One region of the Paenibacillus sp. NRS-1781 genome, then DNA from elsewhere that is predicted to be linked to it. Evidence: riboswitches for the same ligand, from Rfam matches in the RefSeq annotation. Region 1 holds a riboswitch; the other holds the start of a gene.

Evidence for each region. A riboswitch is a leader RNA that binds a small molecule or an ion and turns the genes downstream of it on or off. The one in region 1 is predicted to bind cobalamin.
Region 2: it holds a riboswitch for cobalamin, as region 1 does, so the genes downstream of both, ACIFO6_RS05325 (hypothetical protein) here and ACIFO6_RS15570 (ABC transporter substrate-binding protein) in region 1, are expected to answer to the same signal.

What each region holds. Positions count from the first base shown of each region.
Region 1 is NZ_JBITPI010000043.1:49,061-56,691, reverse strand. It holds gene ACIFO6_RS15580 (hypothetical protein) at 1-175, opposite strand, end outside; partial or broken gene ACIFO6_RS15575 (purine permease) at 393-647, shown strand; cobalamin riboswitch at 1,354-1,551, shown strand; gene ACIFO6_RS15570 (ABC transporter substrate-binding protein) at 1,757-3,340, shown strand; gene nikB (nickel ABC transporter permease) at 3,356-4,285, shown strand; gene nikC (nickel transporter permease) at 4,301-5,116, shown strand; gene ACIFO6_RS15555 (ATP-binding cassette domain-containing protein) at 5,113-6,075, shown strand; gene ACIFO6_RS15550 (ABC transporter ATP-binding protein) at 6,072-6,851, shown strand; partial or broken gene ACIFO6_RS15545 (nickel import ATP-binding protein NikE) at 6,909-7,028, shown strand; gene ACIFO6_RS15540 (hypothetical protein) at 7,359-7,526, opposite strand; gene ACIFO6_RS15535 (ATP-binding protein) at 7,608-7,631, shown strand, end outside.
Region 2 is NZ_JBITPI010000015.1:142,662-150,292, reverse strand. It holds gene ACIFO6_RS05340 (GerAB/ArcD/ProY family transporter) at 1-843, shown strand, start outside; gene ACIFO6_RS05335 (uroporphyrinogen-III synthase) at 945-1,790, shown strand; gene ACIFO6_RS05330 (TIGR00730 family Rossman fold protein) at 1,961-2,515, shown strand; cobalamin riboswitch at 2,573-2,756, shown strand; gene ACIFO6_RS05325 (hypothetical protein) at 2,718-2,942, shown strand; gene cobJ (precorrin-3B C(17)-methyltransferase) at 3,071-4,909, shown strand; gene ACIFO6_RS05315 (sirohydrochlorin chelatase) at 5,005-6,108, shown strand; gene cobK (precorrin-6A reductase) at 6,105-6,884, shown strand; gene ACIFO6_RS05305 (precorrin-8X methylmutase) at 7,021-7,631, shown strand, end outside.

The sequences.
Region 1 (7,631 bases):
CTTTTTCTACTACAACCATGTTATTGTTCTCATCATATTGGATGATTGTACCCGCTAACATTTGGTCAGGGATTTTTTCTCCTTTCTCAGCATGGGAGATTGCTGGACTAACGATTCCCCACGAGATGAATAACGTTGTAGCCAGAATTGCTTGAGGAAGAAACTTTACCTTCATAACAAACCGCCTCCTTGAAATATTTGTAAATCCATAGATAGCATAAGTGAGCTTACAAACTATGTCAACCTTTTAATGGAATATATGAATATATTTATCTATATTTTGTGTCTGCAAGAGTCCATTAGTCGGATATGAACTACATTTATTGACAGCCTTGCATTGAAAATCCATTTTCTTGATTCTCGCCGTATCGTTTAAATTTAAAATATTGCGCATGTCTATTTTGTTAGAGGTGGATTTGCAGAAGGAAAGCAATCTGCTGATCGCGGCATGTAGCATTGCGGTGGGCCTCGGCTCTGTCGTGCTGCCCCAAATGTTTGACCAACTGCCGAGCTTTGCCAAAATGCTGCTGCAAAACGGTATCGTATCCGGCTCGATTACGGCGATTGTCTTGAATATCGTTTTAACGAAAAAACAGGGCGAATGGGTCAAAGGCGGGAAGGTGTCAGAGGTTCCGCAGAAGGTTTAACGATTAGGATTAGATAAAGACCGCGGGAGAGAGGACGTAAGCCTATTTTTCCGGCTTTTTGGCATAGAGTTATTGATAAAACCCCCTTCCTGTATGAAGATCGGGGTTTGAGATTCTATTAGAAGAATTTGCTAGAGTGATAGGCGAGGTCATGGTATAATCTACCTTATGGATTTTGAATAGTGGTGGATGTTTTCAGACCACGGCGCAGCTTCCCGAAAGGGGGTGAAGCCGATGGTCAACCTTGTGTCGTGCTACGATGTGTTGCGTTGGATGGTTACGTTACTAAGCCTGGTGTTTAGTATTCGTAAACTTTATCGCTGGCTACGTCGGAAATTTCGGAACAAGCGAAAACCCACCGTGTAATTAGGTTAGGCGCCTAACGGTGGGTTTAGCTACGCATTTAGCGCGCCGTGATGATCCACAGCCTTTCAAGTCCTAAGAGTCTTTGCCGTTGGTAGCGGCGAAGGCTCTTTTTAGTATACGGACACGGTGGTTATCTCTATACCTAATTTTATCACGTCCATTGCGTGCATGCAACGCAAAGTCATAGCCTTGATCCTTGCCGTATCGTTTAAATTTAAAATATTGCGCAGCATTTGTTGACAAGCCTGTAACAACAAAATAAGATAGTCCTAATTCGTAATATAGAGGAATAAAGGAAGAAAACAGGTGTGAACCGGACTTTCCACTTACAGGGTTTCGCTGAAATCATGTAGATGGCTGTTGTGCGTGTTCACTTAAAAGGGAAGTTCGGTAGATTCCGACACGGACCCGCCACTGTATACAGGCATCAGCAGGGAATTGCTGTAGCTTTCAGAACAGCCACTGGAACTGTGAGGAACCGGGAAGGCCTGAGAGATAAGCCTGAAGTCAGGAGACCTGCCTGTTTTAACATCACTGTCAGACCCACGGGATGCTGGGGAGGTGGTTAGGCGTGCTGCATACAGAATGTCTGAAACCGATCCGATCCCCTTGTTTTTAGAGGGTGAAGAGGGTGAGCTTAGGCATTTGATCATGAAAGCATTTCTGACTGCTGATCAAGCGGTCGGGGATGCTTTTTTCGCGCTAGGTATTTGTGAATGACAAGACAGAGGGGGATAAATAAGATGATAAGCAATCGTAAAAAGCGTTCATGGTTTATATGTACAGGGGTGATGCTGCTGCTGGCAGTTATGGCTCTGGGGGGATGCTCGACAACTAGTAAGACGGCGGATAGCCCCAGCAAGGGCGAGAACACATCCACACAACAGGCTACAGCAGATAAGAAACTGGTGATGGCGTATACGTGGAAACCGTCGGGCGTTGACCCGCACGGAGACAATAGCTGGGATGTCATGCGGTCCGGCGCAGGTGAGACACTTGTCCGTTTGAATGAAAAGCTGGAGCCAGTGGCTTGGCTGGCCAAGGAATGGAAGCAGGACAGTCCCACAGTTTGGACGTTCGGCTTGCAGGATAAGGTCACTTTTCATGACGGAAAGAGTATGGACGCGGAAAGTGTGAAAGCTTCCCTGCTGCGCTCCATCGAGAAAAGCCATTTGGCAAAGGATTTGCTAGACGTAAAGTCGATTGATGTAACTGGGCCGCTGGCGTTGAAAATCACGACTAACCAGCCCAATTCAGCGCTGGTGTCCAATCTGGCTGATCCATCGACGATTGTGCTGGATGTAGCGTCTATGAAGGATGAGCAGAGCTACCCTGCGATGACAGGTGCTTTTAAAATTAAAGCGTTCAACAAGGATCAGTCCTTGGTCGTAGAGCGTTATGACGGATATTGGGGCGAGAAGGCCCGGCTGGCTGAAGCAACGATGAAGTTCATTACGGACGGCAATTCACGCCTGTTGGCGCTGCAATCTGGCGAAGTAGATGTAGCGACTGATATTCCGGTGGATAACGCGGAGGTATTAAAAAAGAACGATAAGCTGCAAGTGCTGTCGGCTCCCTCTTTGCGCACTCATATGATCGTGTATAACATGGAGTCGCCTGTGTTCAAGGATGCCGCGAACCGCAAAGTAGTGGACAGCCTGATACCACGTGCATCCATTGTGAGTGCGATCATGAGAGGCTATGGTACGGAGGCAAGCAGCCCATTCCCGAGCATTCTCCCCTTCGGCAAGGTGGAACGTAAAGTGCTGGACGGAACGGCAGGGCAGTTGTTGACGAAGGACGGCTGGCAAAAGGATGCCCAAGGTACATGGACCAAGCAGGGCAAGCCGTTCGAGGTTACGTTGCTGACCTTCCCTCAGCGTCCAGAGCTTTCGGTCATGGCTGAGGTGATTCAGAGCCAACTGCTGAAAGAGGGCATCCAGGTGAAGATCCGCAAGGTGGAAAATATCGACGAGGCGCTAACCAAAAACGATTGGGATTTTGCCATGTACAGTATGCTGACTGCCCATACGGGGGAGCCGCAATATTTTATGGACATGTTTTATTCCTCTAAAAGCGAGGCCAATGTAAGCCGTTATGGTTCCAAACCGCTGGAGAACCTTCTTGGCAGCTTGAAGCTGGCGAAGGATACAGCACAGCGTAATGCCGTGACATTGCAAGCGCTGGATATCATTAATACCGATTTGCCGCAGTCGTTTATTGTTCACCCTGATAATGTATTTGGGGTGAAAAAAGGGGTAGAGGGCTTTACACCGCATCCGATTGAGTATTACTACATTACGGCGCAATCCGATATTGCGGAATAACGGACTGGATACCCTATGATTCGTTTTATTCTGGAACGTGTGGCGCAACTGGTCATTATTGTGTTCGTTGTATCCACGCTGACATTTGTGCTGATGAGGCTGGCTCCCGGCGACCCTGCTACCATTCTGCTCACCGCGCATAATGTGCCTGCCTCTGAGGAGGCGTTGACGGCGCTGCGGAAGGAGCTGGGCTTGAGCGAGCCGCTTCATATTCAGTATGTAAACTGGCTGCGTGATGTGTTCACAGGGCATTGGGGCACCTCCTATGTATCCAAGGAGTCGGTGCTAACCGAACTGTGGAACAGACTGCCTGCTACCGTGGAGCTGGCCTCGGCGGGCTTTGCCGTCATGACGTTGCTGACTCTTGGGATGGGGCTGGCTGCCTCGGTAAAATCCAGCGGTTGGCTGGATCGTCTGGGAAGGCTGTTTGCACTGCTCGGATCGTCCATCCCCTCTTTTTGGCTTGGCTTTCTGCTGATTTACCTGTTCTCCGTCCGTTTGGGCTGGCTCCCGTCCATGGGTCGGGAAGATTGGACTCATTTGGTACTGCCAGCGCTGACCCTTGGGGCAGGTTTGGGGGCTGTGCAAGCCCGTGTACTGCGTGCCCAAATGTTGGAGCTGGGTGACCGGAATTTTGTGAAGGCGGCGAAGGCCAGAGGCTTTTCCCGTACGTATGTTTTGTTTTTTGAGATATTCAAGCATGCGATTTTGCCGATCATCACGTTGTTAGGCACGAATTTGTCATTTATGCTGGCGGGCAATGTCATCGTAGAGACGATTTTTTCATGGCCGGGTTTGGGCAAGTATTTTATAGACGCGATTACGCAGCGGGATTATCCGGTGATTCAGGGGTATGTTATTTTTGCTGCATTTTTAATTGTAGGTGTTCAGTGTTTGGTGGATTTGGTCCAAACGGCTATAGATCCGAGGCTGCGTTTGCGTTAGGGGAGGAAGTTGAAAATGAAAAACATGCGGCTGTCCTTCAAAGGAAGCTTACTGACAGGAGGCGTAATGCTGGGCCTGATCGTACTGCTCGGATTGCTGGCTCCATGGGTTGCCCCTCATGATCCTCTCAATGTCAATCTCCTGAAGCGCCTGGAGCCGCCCAGCCGGGAATATCCCTTCGGTACGGACCATTTGGGGAGGGATGTGCTGTCACGGCTGATTTACGGGATTCGGACCAGCGTACTGATTGCTTGTGCGATTACAGTGACCACCTTGTGTATCAGTTTGCCGATAGGCTTGCTCATTGGCTATGTGCGCGGGCGTGTGGATCAGCTAGTCATGCGGGTGATTGACGGAGTGCTTGCTTTTCCCGATATTATTTTGACGGTGGCGATTGTGGGTATCTTGGGTCCAGGCTTTGTAAACATGACCTTAGCCATTATTGCGGTACGGTGGGCCGGGTATGTTCGGTATATTCGCACCCTTGTTCAAAAAGCCTGTCAGGAGGACTATGTCCGATACGCCCGTTTATCCGGTAATTCACATGTGCGCGTACTCAGAAGCTATGTATTGCCGCAGGCGCTGCCACAGCTGCTTGTGTATGCGGTTTGGGACATCGGGCGAGTGGTGCTTATGGTTGCCGGACTTTCCTTTCTGGGGCTGGGTGTACAGCCGCCTAAGCCGGAATGGGGCGTGATGCTGCATGATGCGACGTCGTATTTTCAGGTGGCGCCGCATGTCATGATTTTTCCGGGCTTGGCGATTATGCTATTTGTGCTTGCCTGCCAGCTTCTGGGAGACCGATTCTCGGAAAAGGGGGCGGCAGAATGAAGGATGGGACAGGACAGATGAATGGAAATATGGCAGGGCGCAAGCCACTGTTACACGTGGAACATTTGGAGATATGTCGCATAGGCACAGGAGCGGGTACACGCATTGACGCAGCAGCAGGTACGGACGCAGGTAGGAAGCCGGGTGCGAATGGGAAAACAATGCGGATAAGCGGACATCAACCGTTGCTCAGGGATGTCAGCTTTTCCGTGTATCCGGGGGAAATTGTGGCCTTGACCGGGCCGAGCGGATGCGGCAAGAGTCTGACCGCGCACGCAATCTCGGGCATGCTGGAGCCGGGGATCGGCGTTACGCAGGGGCATATGTACTACAACGGGGAGGACATCGTCCCGTTCGATGAACGGCGCTGGCAAAGGCTGCGCCGCGAGGACATTGCCCTGCTCATTCAACAATCGCTGAGCGGGTTGAATCCGATCCGTACCGTCCGCGCACAGCTGACGGACACGCTTAGACTGCACGGGCGGCGCTGGATGCCGCCCGACCAGAGGGGGCTGGGCAACCTCCCCCGCCCTGTACAGCATCAAGCCCCCCCACAGGTCGTGCTGCCCCGGATGTGGCAGATGCTGAGCGGGATTGCACAGCTGGCTGGGGGCTGCGCTACTCAAGCGCAGGAGGCTTATCTGTGCTCTTTATTGAGCAAGGTCGGGTTTGCAGACCCTGAGCATATTTTGTCCTCGTACCCTTTTGAATTAAGCGGAGGGATGTGTCAAAGGGTACTGCTGGCTGCGATGCTAAGCTCCGGTCCGCGCCTTTTTATTGCCGATGAGCCTACCACGGCGCTGGATGTTATCAACCGGGACAAGGTTCTGGCGTTATTCCAACAGTTGAGAGAGGATTTGGATCTCACTATTTTGTTGATTTCTCATGATCGTCAGGGTGTGAGTCGTGTAGCGGATCGTGTACTGGAGATGAGCCCGGAAGGAAGGATGCGCGAATGATACTGGAACTAAAGCAAGTGACCAAAGCCTATCCTGTCCGCAGACGGAGAAAAGGCTGGTCCAACAAGCAAGATAGCGGGCAGGCCGCCGTGAAGCAGGTGAGTCTGGAGCTGCAACGGGGAGAATGCCTCGGACTGGTTGGCGAAAGCGGAAGCGGCAAAAGTACGCTGGCACAATGTATCCTAAGGCTGGAATCGTTGACCTCGGGGGAGATTTGGCTGGATCATCAGCCCATTCACACCGGAAGGATGAAGGATATCCATCTGTACAAACGAATCCAGCTGGTCGCACAGGATTCGTCTTCCTCGCTCCATCCTCGCATGATCATACGAGATATTTTGGAGGAGCCGATACGCAACTATTTTCCCGAACGAAAAGCGCAAGCACTGGAGATCTGCCTGTCTTTACTGGAATCGGTGGGGCTGGACGCGGAATGTCTGGAGAAATACCCATCGCAGCTAAGTGGCGGACAAAAGCAGCGGGTATGCATCGCCCGTGCGCTGGCGGTGGAGCCGGAAATCATCTTGTTCGACGAGTCTGTCGCCAATCTCGATACGGAAACGCAGGCTTCCGTACTGGACATGCTCAAGAAAGCACAGGAGGAGCGCCAGCTATCCTATCTTTTTATCACCCATGATCTTCAATCTACCCGTCCGTTTTGTGATCGGATTGTCGTCATGTATCAGGGGGAGATTGTGGAGATATTTCAGGAGTGGGATAAAGACCTGTTACAGCATGAATACACGCGTACTCTGTTTCAAACGTTGGCGGAATGAGCCATACCTCTCATATTCTACAAATTTAAAATAAATATAAGCTTTCTTTGTCGAATATTGATCGAGCGCTGTGACGAGAAGGACCGGATTTTTGAATCGGCTCATCCTGCGGTGCAGCGGCTGATTTCGTCCATTTTACCGGAACATCCAGCAGTCCGTCTTTCACTTCATGAATGAGAGTTGACCCGCAAGGGTCCTTTTTTTGTGCAACATATGGATAAGTAATTGAAATCAAATTTACTTGTTGTATTATTTAAATAACCCGTTATAATATAAAATCACAGTAAATCACTTGGATTAAAAAGGGATATCCTAATATGAGGAAATCTGCTTTCGTACTCAATTGCTGGAGCAGTACAATGCGAAGAACGGTCGTAAAATACGTGGAACGGGCTAAGCTGGATGAGCATAGCGTTCCGTCTGAAGGCGGATTGATCAATTGGCTGGTATTTCTATATCGAATTTAGATCTCTTTTGTTCCTACAGCTAGATTCTCTTTTCGTAAATCTAGTGGATCACGATCAGCTTTTCTACATAGCTGGAGATGTGGTCCTGAAAGCCAGAAAGCAGTTGTCGCAGACTTTCCTCTGTGATGGTTGCTTTTTCTTTTACATGCTGAGCCTCTATCAGCTTCGTTTCTAGTTGTAGAGTCTGTAAAATAAATTGTGTACTCACCCACGCTTATTTCCAATTTCACTTAAATCAGTCTTGTGATTTTTTGTGAAGTACGTAATGTATAGAATAAAAAGTGTTGAAATGAATTCCGAGGGGGAGCTATGT
Region 2 (7,631 bases), on a different contig from region 1:
GTAGAGATTGTTCTTTTGCCTATAACTCCGATTGTCGTCATATCCCTTATTTTGCTGCTGACCTTGACGTTTATGGCTAAAGGGGGTATCAGCACCATTGTGAGCATGGCGGAGCTTTTTGTACCGTGGTTGCTTCTGACACTGCTGACCATGCCGCTTTTTTTTGGGCATAATATGGATTTTTCTGAAATGAGACCGCTGTTGCGTCCGGATATAGGGGGAGTTATCCAGGGTAGCTGGCGTATGCTTGGTTATATGGCAGATTTCTTGATGCTGCCCTTGGTGATTTCCGGACTGAGCTTTAATGGACGCAGTGTGTGGCTTGGACATTGTATCGGAACCGCTTTTATGATCATGCTGGTGCTGCTAGAGGAGCTAGTTATTGGTGTTCCTATCATGTCACGGCTGTTTTATCCATCTTATGAACTGGCGCGTCAGTTGCAGCTAACGGACTTTCTGGATCGGTTTGATTTGTTTATAGTCGCTCTTACCGTGCCAACCCTGCTTACAAAGATGGGGTTCGATCTGTACGTTATCAGTTTAACTGTAAAGCGCATGTTTGCCCCTGCCTGGGGGAATTTAATTGTATGGCCTGTCGGTCTGTTGGGTTATGTCTGTTCCTTTATGCTGTTCTCTAATATCATCCAAATCTATGACTTTAGCCGGGAATGGACCTTGGTTATGATTACTTTCTTTGTGCTTATGCCTTTTGTGCTATGGCTGCTACTTCGACCCAAGCCTAAAAAAGATAGCGGCGATCCTAAGCCATCGGAAGAGAAACAGGATAGCACGAGTCAGCAGGAAAACCAGTGCGAAAGTAAGGCAGGACAAGTCGATTTATAAGCTTACTATATTCATCGGAAAAGTAATTCTTATTTGTCTTTTAGCCCCTTGATTGTATACTTGGTAGAAAGGAGCAAGACTTCTACAAGGGGGGAAACAGGATGGCCCAACGCATGGCAGGCAAGCGAGTCGCCCTTGCCGGTCCTCGTAAAGCAGACGAAATGGCGCTGTTGGTTACAAAAATGGGGGGCGAGCCGGTGCTGCGTCCGGCCCAGGGCACAGTTTTTCTGGACGATATCGAGCTGCGTAACGCTATTGTATCGTGGGTGAAGCAGCCGCCGGACTGGAACATTTTCACGACAGGCATGGGGCTGGAGGCACTATTCGATATGGCGGAGGATATGGGAGTAGCAGAACAGATTATGGAGCTGTTGCATTCCTCGAACATTGCAGCACGGGGCTACAAAACGGTCAATGGACTCAAAAAGCGTGGCTTTACGCCAGCTGTACGGGACGAGGACGGAAGCTTGATCGGATTGACGCAGGCCTTTGCCCCATATGATCTGAAGGGGAAGGAAGTGCTGTTGCAGCTACATGGTGATCCGGCTCCCCGACTGGTGAAGTGGCTGGACGAGCAAGGCGCCGTTACCCGGCAGGTGCTTCCCTATAAGCATATTCCGCCGGAGGAGGCAAATTTGCAAGCATTGCTACAGGATATCCTGAACCGCAATGTGGATGCAGTTACGTTCACCAGCGGTCCGCAGATCCGCTTTTTGGCTCAATATGCGAGGGAACAGAAGCAGATGGAGGATGTGCTGGAAGCCTTTCGCCAGGATGTGATCGCTGTGTCGGTAGGCAAGGTGACGGCGCAGTCCATTTTGGAGGAAGGGATCGAACGGATCGTGTTTCCAGTGGAGGAACGCATGGGCGCGATGATGGTGGAGCTGGGAAGATATTTTGAGCATAGCGCTTCGGCGCACGGCTGCGGCCTGGAAGTAGTGAGCTGAAAACTTCCCCATATCCTTGGGATAAAGGGTAAAATGAAGATAAGGGCCTACAGGGTCTTTATCTTTTTTTGTTGGAAATGCATCGACAGAAGTTTTTGTTATAGGGAAAATATTTATTTAATATAATGAAAAAGCCTCGATGCGGATACCAGGACAGGAGCTGAGACGTTATGAATTCCATTTGTGTATTTGCCGGGTCCAGGCCCGGACATTCATCGGTATATCTTCAGGAGGCAGGCAAGCTTGGAGAGGCTATGGCGAGACATCAGGTCCGTTTAATCTATGGAGGCTCCAGCAAGGGGCTGATGGGCGAGGTCGCGGATGCGATGCTGGCAGGGGGCGGTCAGGTCACCGGGATTATGCCAACCCTGTTATTCGATGCAGAGATTATTCACCGGGGAATTACTGAATTTATTGAGGTGGCGAACATGCATGAACGCAAAGCGGTGATGAGCGAAAAGGCTGACGCATTCATTGCCCTTCCGGGCGGATTGGGAACCTTTGAGGAGCTATTTGAGGTGCTGTGCTGGGCGCAAATCGGCATTCATCGCAAGCCCATCGGGCTGCTGAATGTGAACGGATATTTTGACCCGTTGGAGGAAATGGTGCGTCATAGTGTGCGGGAGGGCTTTACCGGAGTTGACCATCCAACGCTGTTGAGTATCTCTGCGGACCCGGACGAATTGTTGCATATGTTAAAAAATAAGGCAGAGAACTTGAAATAAAGCGTTTTTCATGCTTGCGCAACTGATTAAGCCAAGGTTATGATAAGACCCATAATCAAATAGCGGACAGACAAGGTGCCTTTGTGATAGCGAAGGGTAACAGGGAATCGGGTGCAAGTCCCGAGCGGTCCCGCCACTGTAAGGAAGAGGATTTTTTCAGACGTCACTCGTGAGAAAACGGGGAAGACGAAAAAATCTGTTGATGCCGAGCCAGGAGACCTACCTTGATCTGTATGCACCGTTAACCTTCGCGGAGAGGATGGGTGTACGAAATCAGGAAATCAGGCGCACGCTGCTTTTTCCATGTTGGTTACAGGTTTGCGTGGATCAGAACGTGCAGAAGCGTTTCAAGCGTGAACAGGCAGATGGAAAGCAACGGCACGATGGCGGAAGACAAGAAGTGTCTTCTTATGCTGTGTCCGTCTGATGATACGATGCGTACATAGGAAACCCATCCGGGCAGGATGGGTTTTTTTGAGTTACAGGATGTCCATATACAAGTGAAATAGATAGAAGTATGGAAAACATGGCATAGATTTAAGAGGGAGGATAACGATGAGCCCATTAGGAAAATTGCTCGTGATTGGATTCGGACCGGGGGATATGGAACATATCACCAAACGGGCGCTGGACGCGTTGGCCGAGAGTGAGGTCATTATTGGCTACAACACCTATGTGGATCTGATCCGTCCGTTGTTGAATGGACAGGAGATTGTACGCACAGGCATGACGGAGGAAGTGAGCCGTGCGCAGGAGGCGGTTCGACAGGCGGAGATGGGTAAGAAGGTAGCCGTCATTTCCAGTGGAGACGCAGGCGTATATGGTATGGCGGGGCTGGTGTACGAAGTGCTGATGCAAAAGGGCTGGCGCCGTGAGGACGGGGTTGAGGTAGAAGTCGTGCCGGGGATATCGGCGATTCAGTCCTGTGCTTCGCTGCTGGGTGCGCCCGTCATGCATGATGCGTGCACGATCAGTCTGAGTGACCATTTGACCCCTTGGGAAACGATTGTGAAGCGTGTAGAGGCGGCAGCTTCGGCGGATTTTGTCATTGCATTGTACAATCCGCGGAGTGGCCGACGTACACGCCAGATTGTTGAGACGCAGTCCATCTTGCTGCGTTACCGTGATCCGCAGACTCCGGTTGGGCTGGTCAAGAGTGCTTACCGTGACCGTCAGCAAGTAATAGTGACGACGCTGGAGGACATGCTGAACCATGACATTGGCATGCTGACGACTGTCATTATAGGCAATTCCTCGACGATGGTGTATGACGGTCTGATCGTGACGCCACGCGGGTATCAGCGCAAGTATACGCTGGGTGCGACCGAGCAGGCGCTCAAGCCGCATCAGCGGCTCCGCACGGAAGCGGAGCCGTGGTCGCTGGGCGCGCAAGAGGATCGCGCGTTGAATGCGTCGCAGGCAGGCGCAGCTCCCGCAGTACCAGCCCCTGCGGGAGCTGGCGGGACCGCGCCCGCTCCTTCCGCGAGCGGTGCTGCTGCGGTTGCCACGCAGGCACGCCCGCAAGTGGTGGCTGCCGTGCAGGCCGCGCCGTCTGCGGCGCAAGCCGGTGCAGCCCCGGCAGCGCTGGCAGCGGAGGCGCTGAGCCGCCTCGCTGCGGGCGGCAAGCTGCCGGGCGAAGCGAGCGCACGCTGGAGCGGGCAAGCGCCCGTCGTGAGCGCCACCGGAACGGCAGCCGTGGCCGGAGCAGTGGCTACGGCCGGGACAGCGACAGGCAGCTTTGGCAAGCCTGCGCTGTTTGAGGTGGGCGTTTCCCCCGGCGTGGGAAACAAAAAGTTCACCGCTCGCCAGATGGCGCTGCTCGCGGAGGTAGCGGGTGATGAAGGCGAGCTGGAGTATACGCCGGATCACCAGATCGTGCTGCGCGTGCCATGCGCAGATCCGGAGGAGCTGGTAGGGCGGCTGCGTGATGAACGATTCATCGTGATGCCGATTGGCGATGTGTTTAAGGTGAAGGCGTGCGACTTCTGCAATATGGAGAAGGATGACGCTGTGCCTGTGGCAGAGCATCTACAGGTTGTACTGGGCGGATTGCAGGCACCCAAGGAAACGAGCATTGCCTTGAACGGCTGTGGTATGGCCTGCTATGGGGCAGTGCTGGAGGATATCGGAATCGTATACCGCAAGGGAGGATACGATCTGTTTCTTGGCGGCAAAAAATTTGGTCGCAACGCTCATGCCGCTCAACCTGTAGCGGAGGGCATTCCGGGAGATCAGATTACGGATATCGTTGAGAATGTCATCGCTGAATATAAGGAAAAAGGGCATCCAAACGAGCGTTTTCATAAATTTTTCAAACGTGTAGGTGTTGTAGCGGGTTTTCGGCATGAAGATGCGCCTGCAATAGTGGAAGTGAATGCCGTCTGTGGTGATTAATGGGCTAGAAAGCCTGTTTTTATGGATGTAAGCATATAGATAAAATAGGGCGTCTTGCAGGTTATCCCTATTTTGATGAGGAGGAAAATACAGTAGTGAATGCAATATTGTTGGTTGGACATGGAAGTCGGGACCCGGAGGGGAACCGGGAGCTGCTGGAATTTGCACAGGCGGTGGCAGATCGGGTGCCGGATATGAGTGTGGAAACCTGTTTTTTGGAGCTGACACGGCCCAGCATTGCTGAGGGTGTGCAGGCGTGTGTGGAGCAAGGGGCGACGCGTGTTGTGCTTGTTCCGATTATTTTGTTCGCAGCGGGACATGCCAAAATTGATATTCCGATGGCGATTGACCGGGCAAAGGCGAAATATCCGCAGGTGGAATTTGTATACGGACGTCCGATTGGCGTTCACGAAAAAATCGTCAGCATTCTGCAAAGCCGCTTGAAAGAGGCCCGTCCGGTTGCGGTTCCAGCCGGTATGGATAGCGCTGTGGAGGCTTCTGCCGAGGTGACGGATGAAGAAACGGCTGTGCTAGTGCTGGGACGCGGAAGCAGCGATCCGGATGCGAACAGCGACTTTTTCAAAATTACCCGTATGCTGTGGGAGAAACTCCCGTATACGTGGGTGGAGAGCAGCTTTATCGGTGTGACACAACCCTCATTTCCAGATGGCTTGGAGCGTTGTCTACGTCTAGGTGCCAAAAAAATCATCGTGCTTCCATACTTTCTATTCACAGGTGTGCTGATTAAGCGTATCCGAGAAATGACAGAGGAATTTGCGGAGTCTCATCCTGAATTACACGTGGAAATGGGCGGATATATTGGGTTCCATCCTCAATTGGTCGAGCTGGTGCTGGAGCGTGCCAATGAAGGTTTAGTCGGCAAGGTTATGGCCAATTGCGATAACTGCCAGTTCCGTCTGGAGGCGCAGGAGCATCACCATCATCACCACGACCATGATCACGATCACGGACATGACCACGATCATCATGATCATCACGACCATGACCACCATGCACATGGACACGAGCATCATCATGAGGATCACTCGCATGATCACGACCATGACCACAAGCACGAGCATGTACATGCGCACAGCCATGATGACCATGATCATGAACACCACCACGATCCTACACATGCGCCGTCTGTTGCGAGCGGAAGCGGGATTTCAGGCAGCGGGCAGGTGAGTGGCTCATGATTTTTATGCTATGCGGAACGAGCGATGCTCGGGAACTGGCGCTGCAAATCCGTGACAACGGCTTCAGGGTATTGGCCTCCGTCGTAACAGAAAGCGCGGCAAACAGCCTGTCCGAAGTGGGTTTGGACGTACGTACAGGTCGAATGACAGCCGATGAAATGGCAGCGGTGGTTCGGGAACAGGGAGTGCAGGCCATCGTGGATGCCAGTCATCCTTTTGCAGAAGAAGCTCATGCGAATGCCATGACAGCCGCCCGCGAGTCTGGGGTTCCTTATGTTCGCTACGAGCGGGCAGGGCTGGTGTATGACAATCATCCCCTGCTTCATATCGTACCCTCCTATGAGGAAGCCGCATTGGAAGCGAAGCAGCTCAAAGGCTCAGTAATGCTTACAACAGGCAGCAAGACGCTCGGCACGTTCACCAAGCATTTGCTCGAAGACCCGGAGATTCGTTTGGTTGCTCGAATGCTCCCACGTCTGGACAATATGGAGAAATGCGGCGAGCTAGGCATGGAGCAAAAAAATATTATTGCCATGCAGGGACCTTTTTCCCGCGAGATGAACGAAGCATTGTACAAGCACTTCAGCACGACGGTGATGGTGACCAAGGAAAGCGGACGCACGGGAGCGGTGGATGAAAAGGTTCAATCTGCGCTGGAGCTGGGCATTCATGTGATTTTGATTTCCAGACCAGAAGTGGAATTTGGTACCGTATTTGATCATTTCAACGGAGTGATCGACGCACTGCGTACAGCAGAAGAGAAAGCTTCCATTTGAGTTGAGTCATGCCCCTGTGAATCCGGTCGATCCGGTCAATCCAATGAATGCACAACGATTTCTGGCGTGTATTTAAAATATAGTCATCTTAAAGTACGTATATAAACTAATTTTCTATAAAGGAGTGGTCGAGACGATGGATTTTAAAACAGATTTCAAACCGCTGACGGTGCAGCCGCAGGAGATTGAGGGCAAAAGCTTCGAAATGATCACCGAGGAGCTGGGAGAGCATCCTTTTACAGAAGCGCAATATCCAGTCGTACAACGTGTGATTCACGCGTCTGCTGATTTTGAGCTGGGTCGTAGCATGGTATTTCATCCGAAAGCGATTGAAGCTGGAGTTGCGGCCATTCGCGCAGGGCAGCAGGTCGTTGCGGACGTGCAAATGATTCAGGCGGGTCTGAGCAAGGATCGTATCCGTCAGTTTGGCGGAGATGTGCATGTCTACATTTCCGACCCGGACGTGATGGAGGAAGCAAAAAGACTGAATACGACACGCGCCATCATTTCGATGCGCAAAGCGATTCAGGCAGGTGAAGGCGGTATCTATGCGATTGGTAATGCGCCGACAGCGCTGCTGGAGCTGATTCGTCTGGTAAAAGAAGGAGCGGCCAAGCCCGGCCTGATTATCGGGATGCCAGTCGGCTTCGTATCGGCGGCAGAATCGAAGGACGAGCTGCGCAAGCTGGATATTCCGTTCATTACGAACATTGGGCGCAAGGGCGGCAGTACCATCGTCGTGGCGGC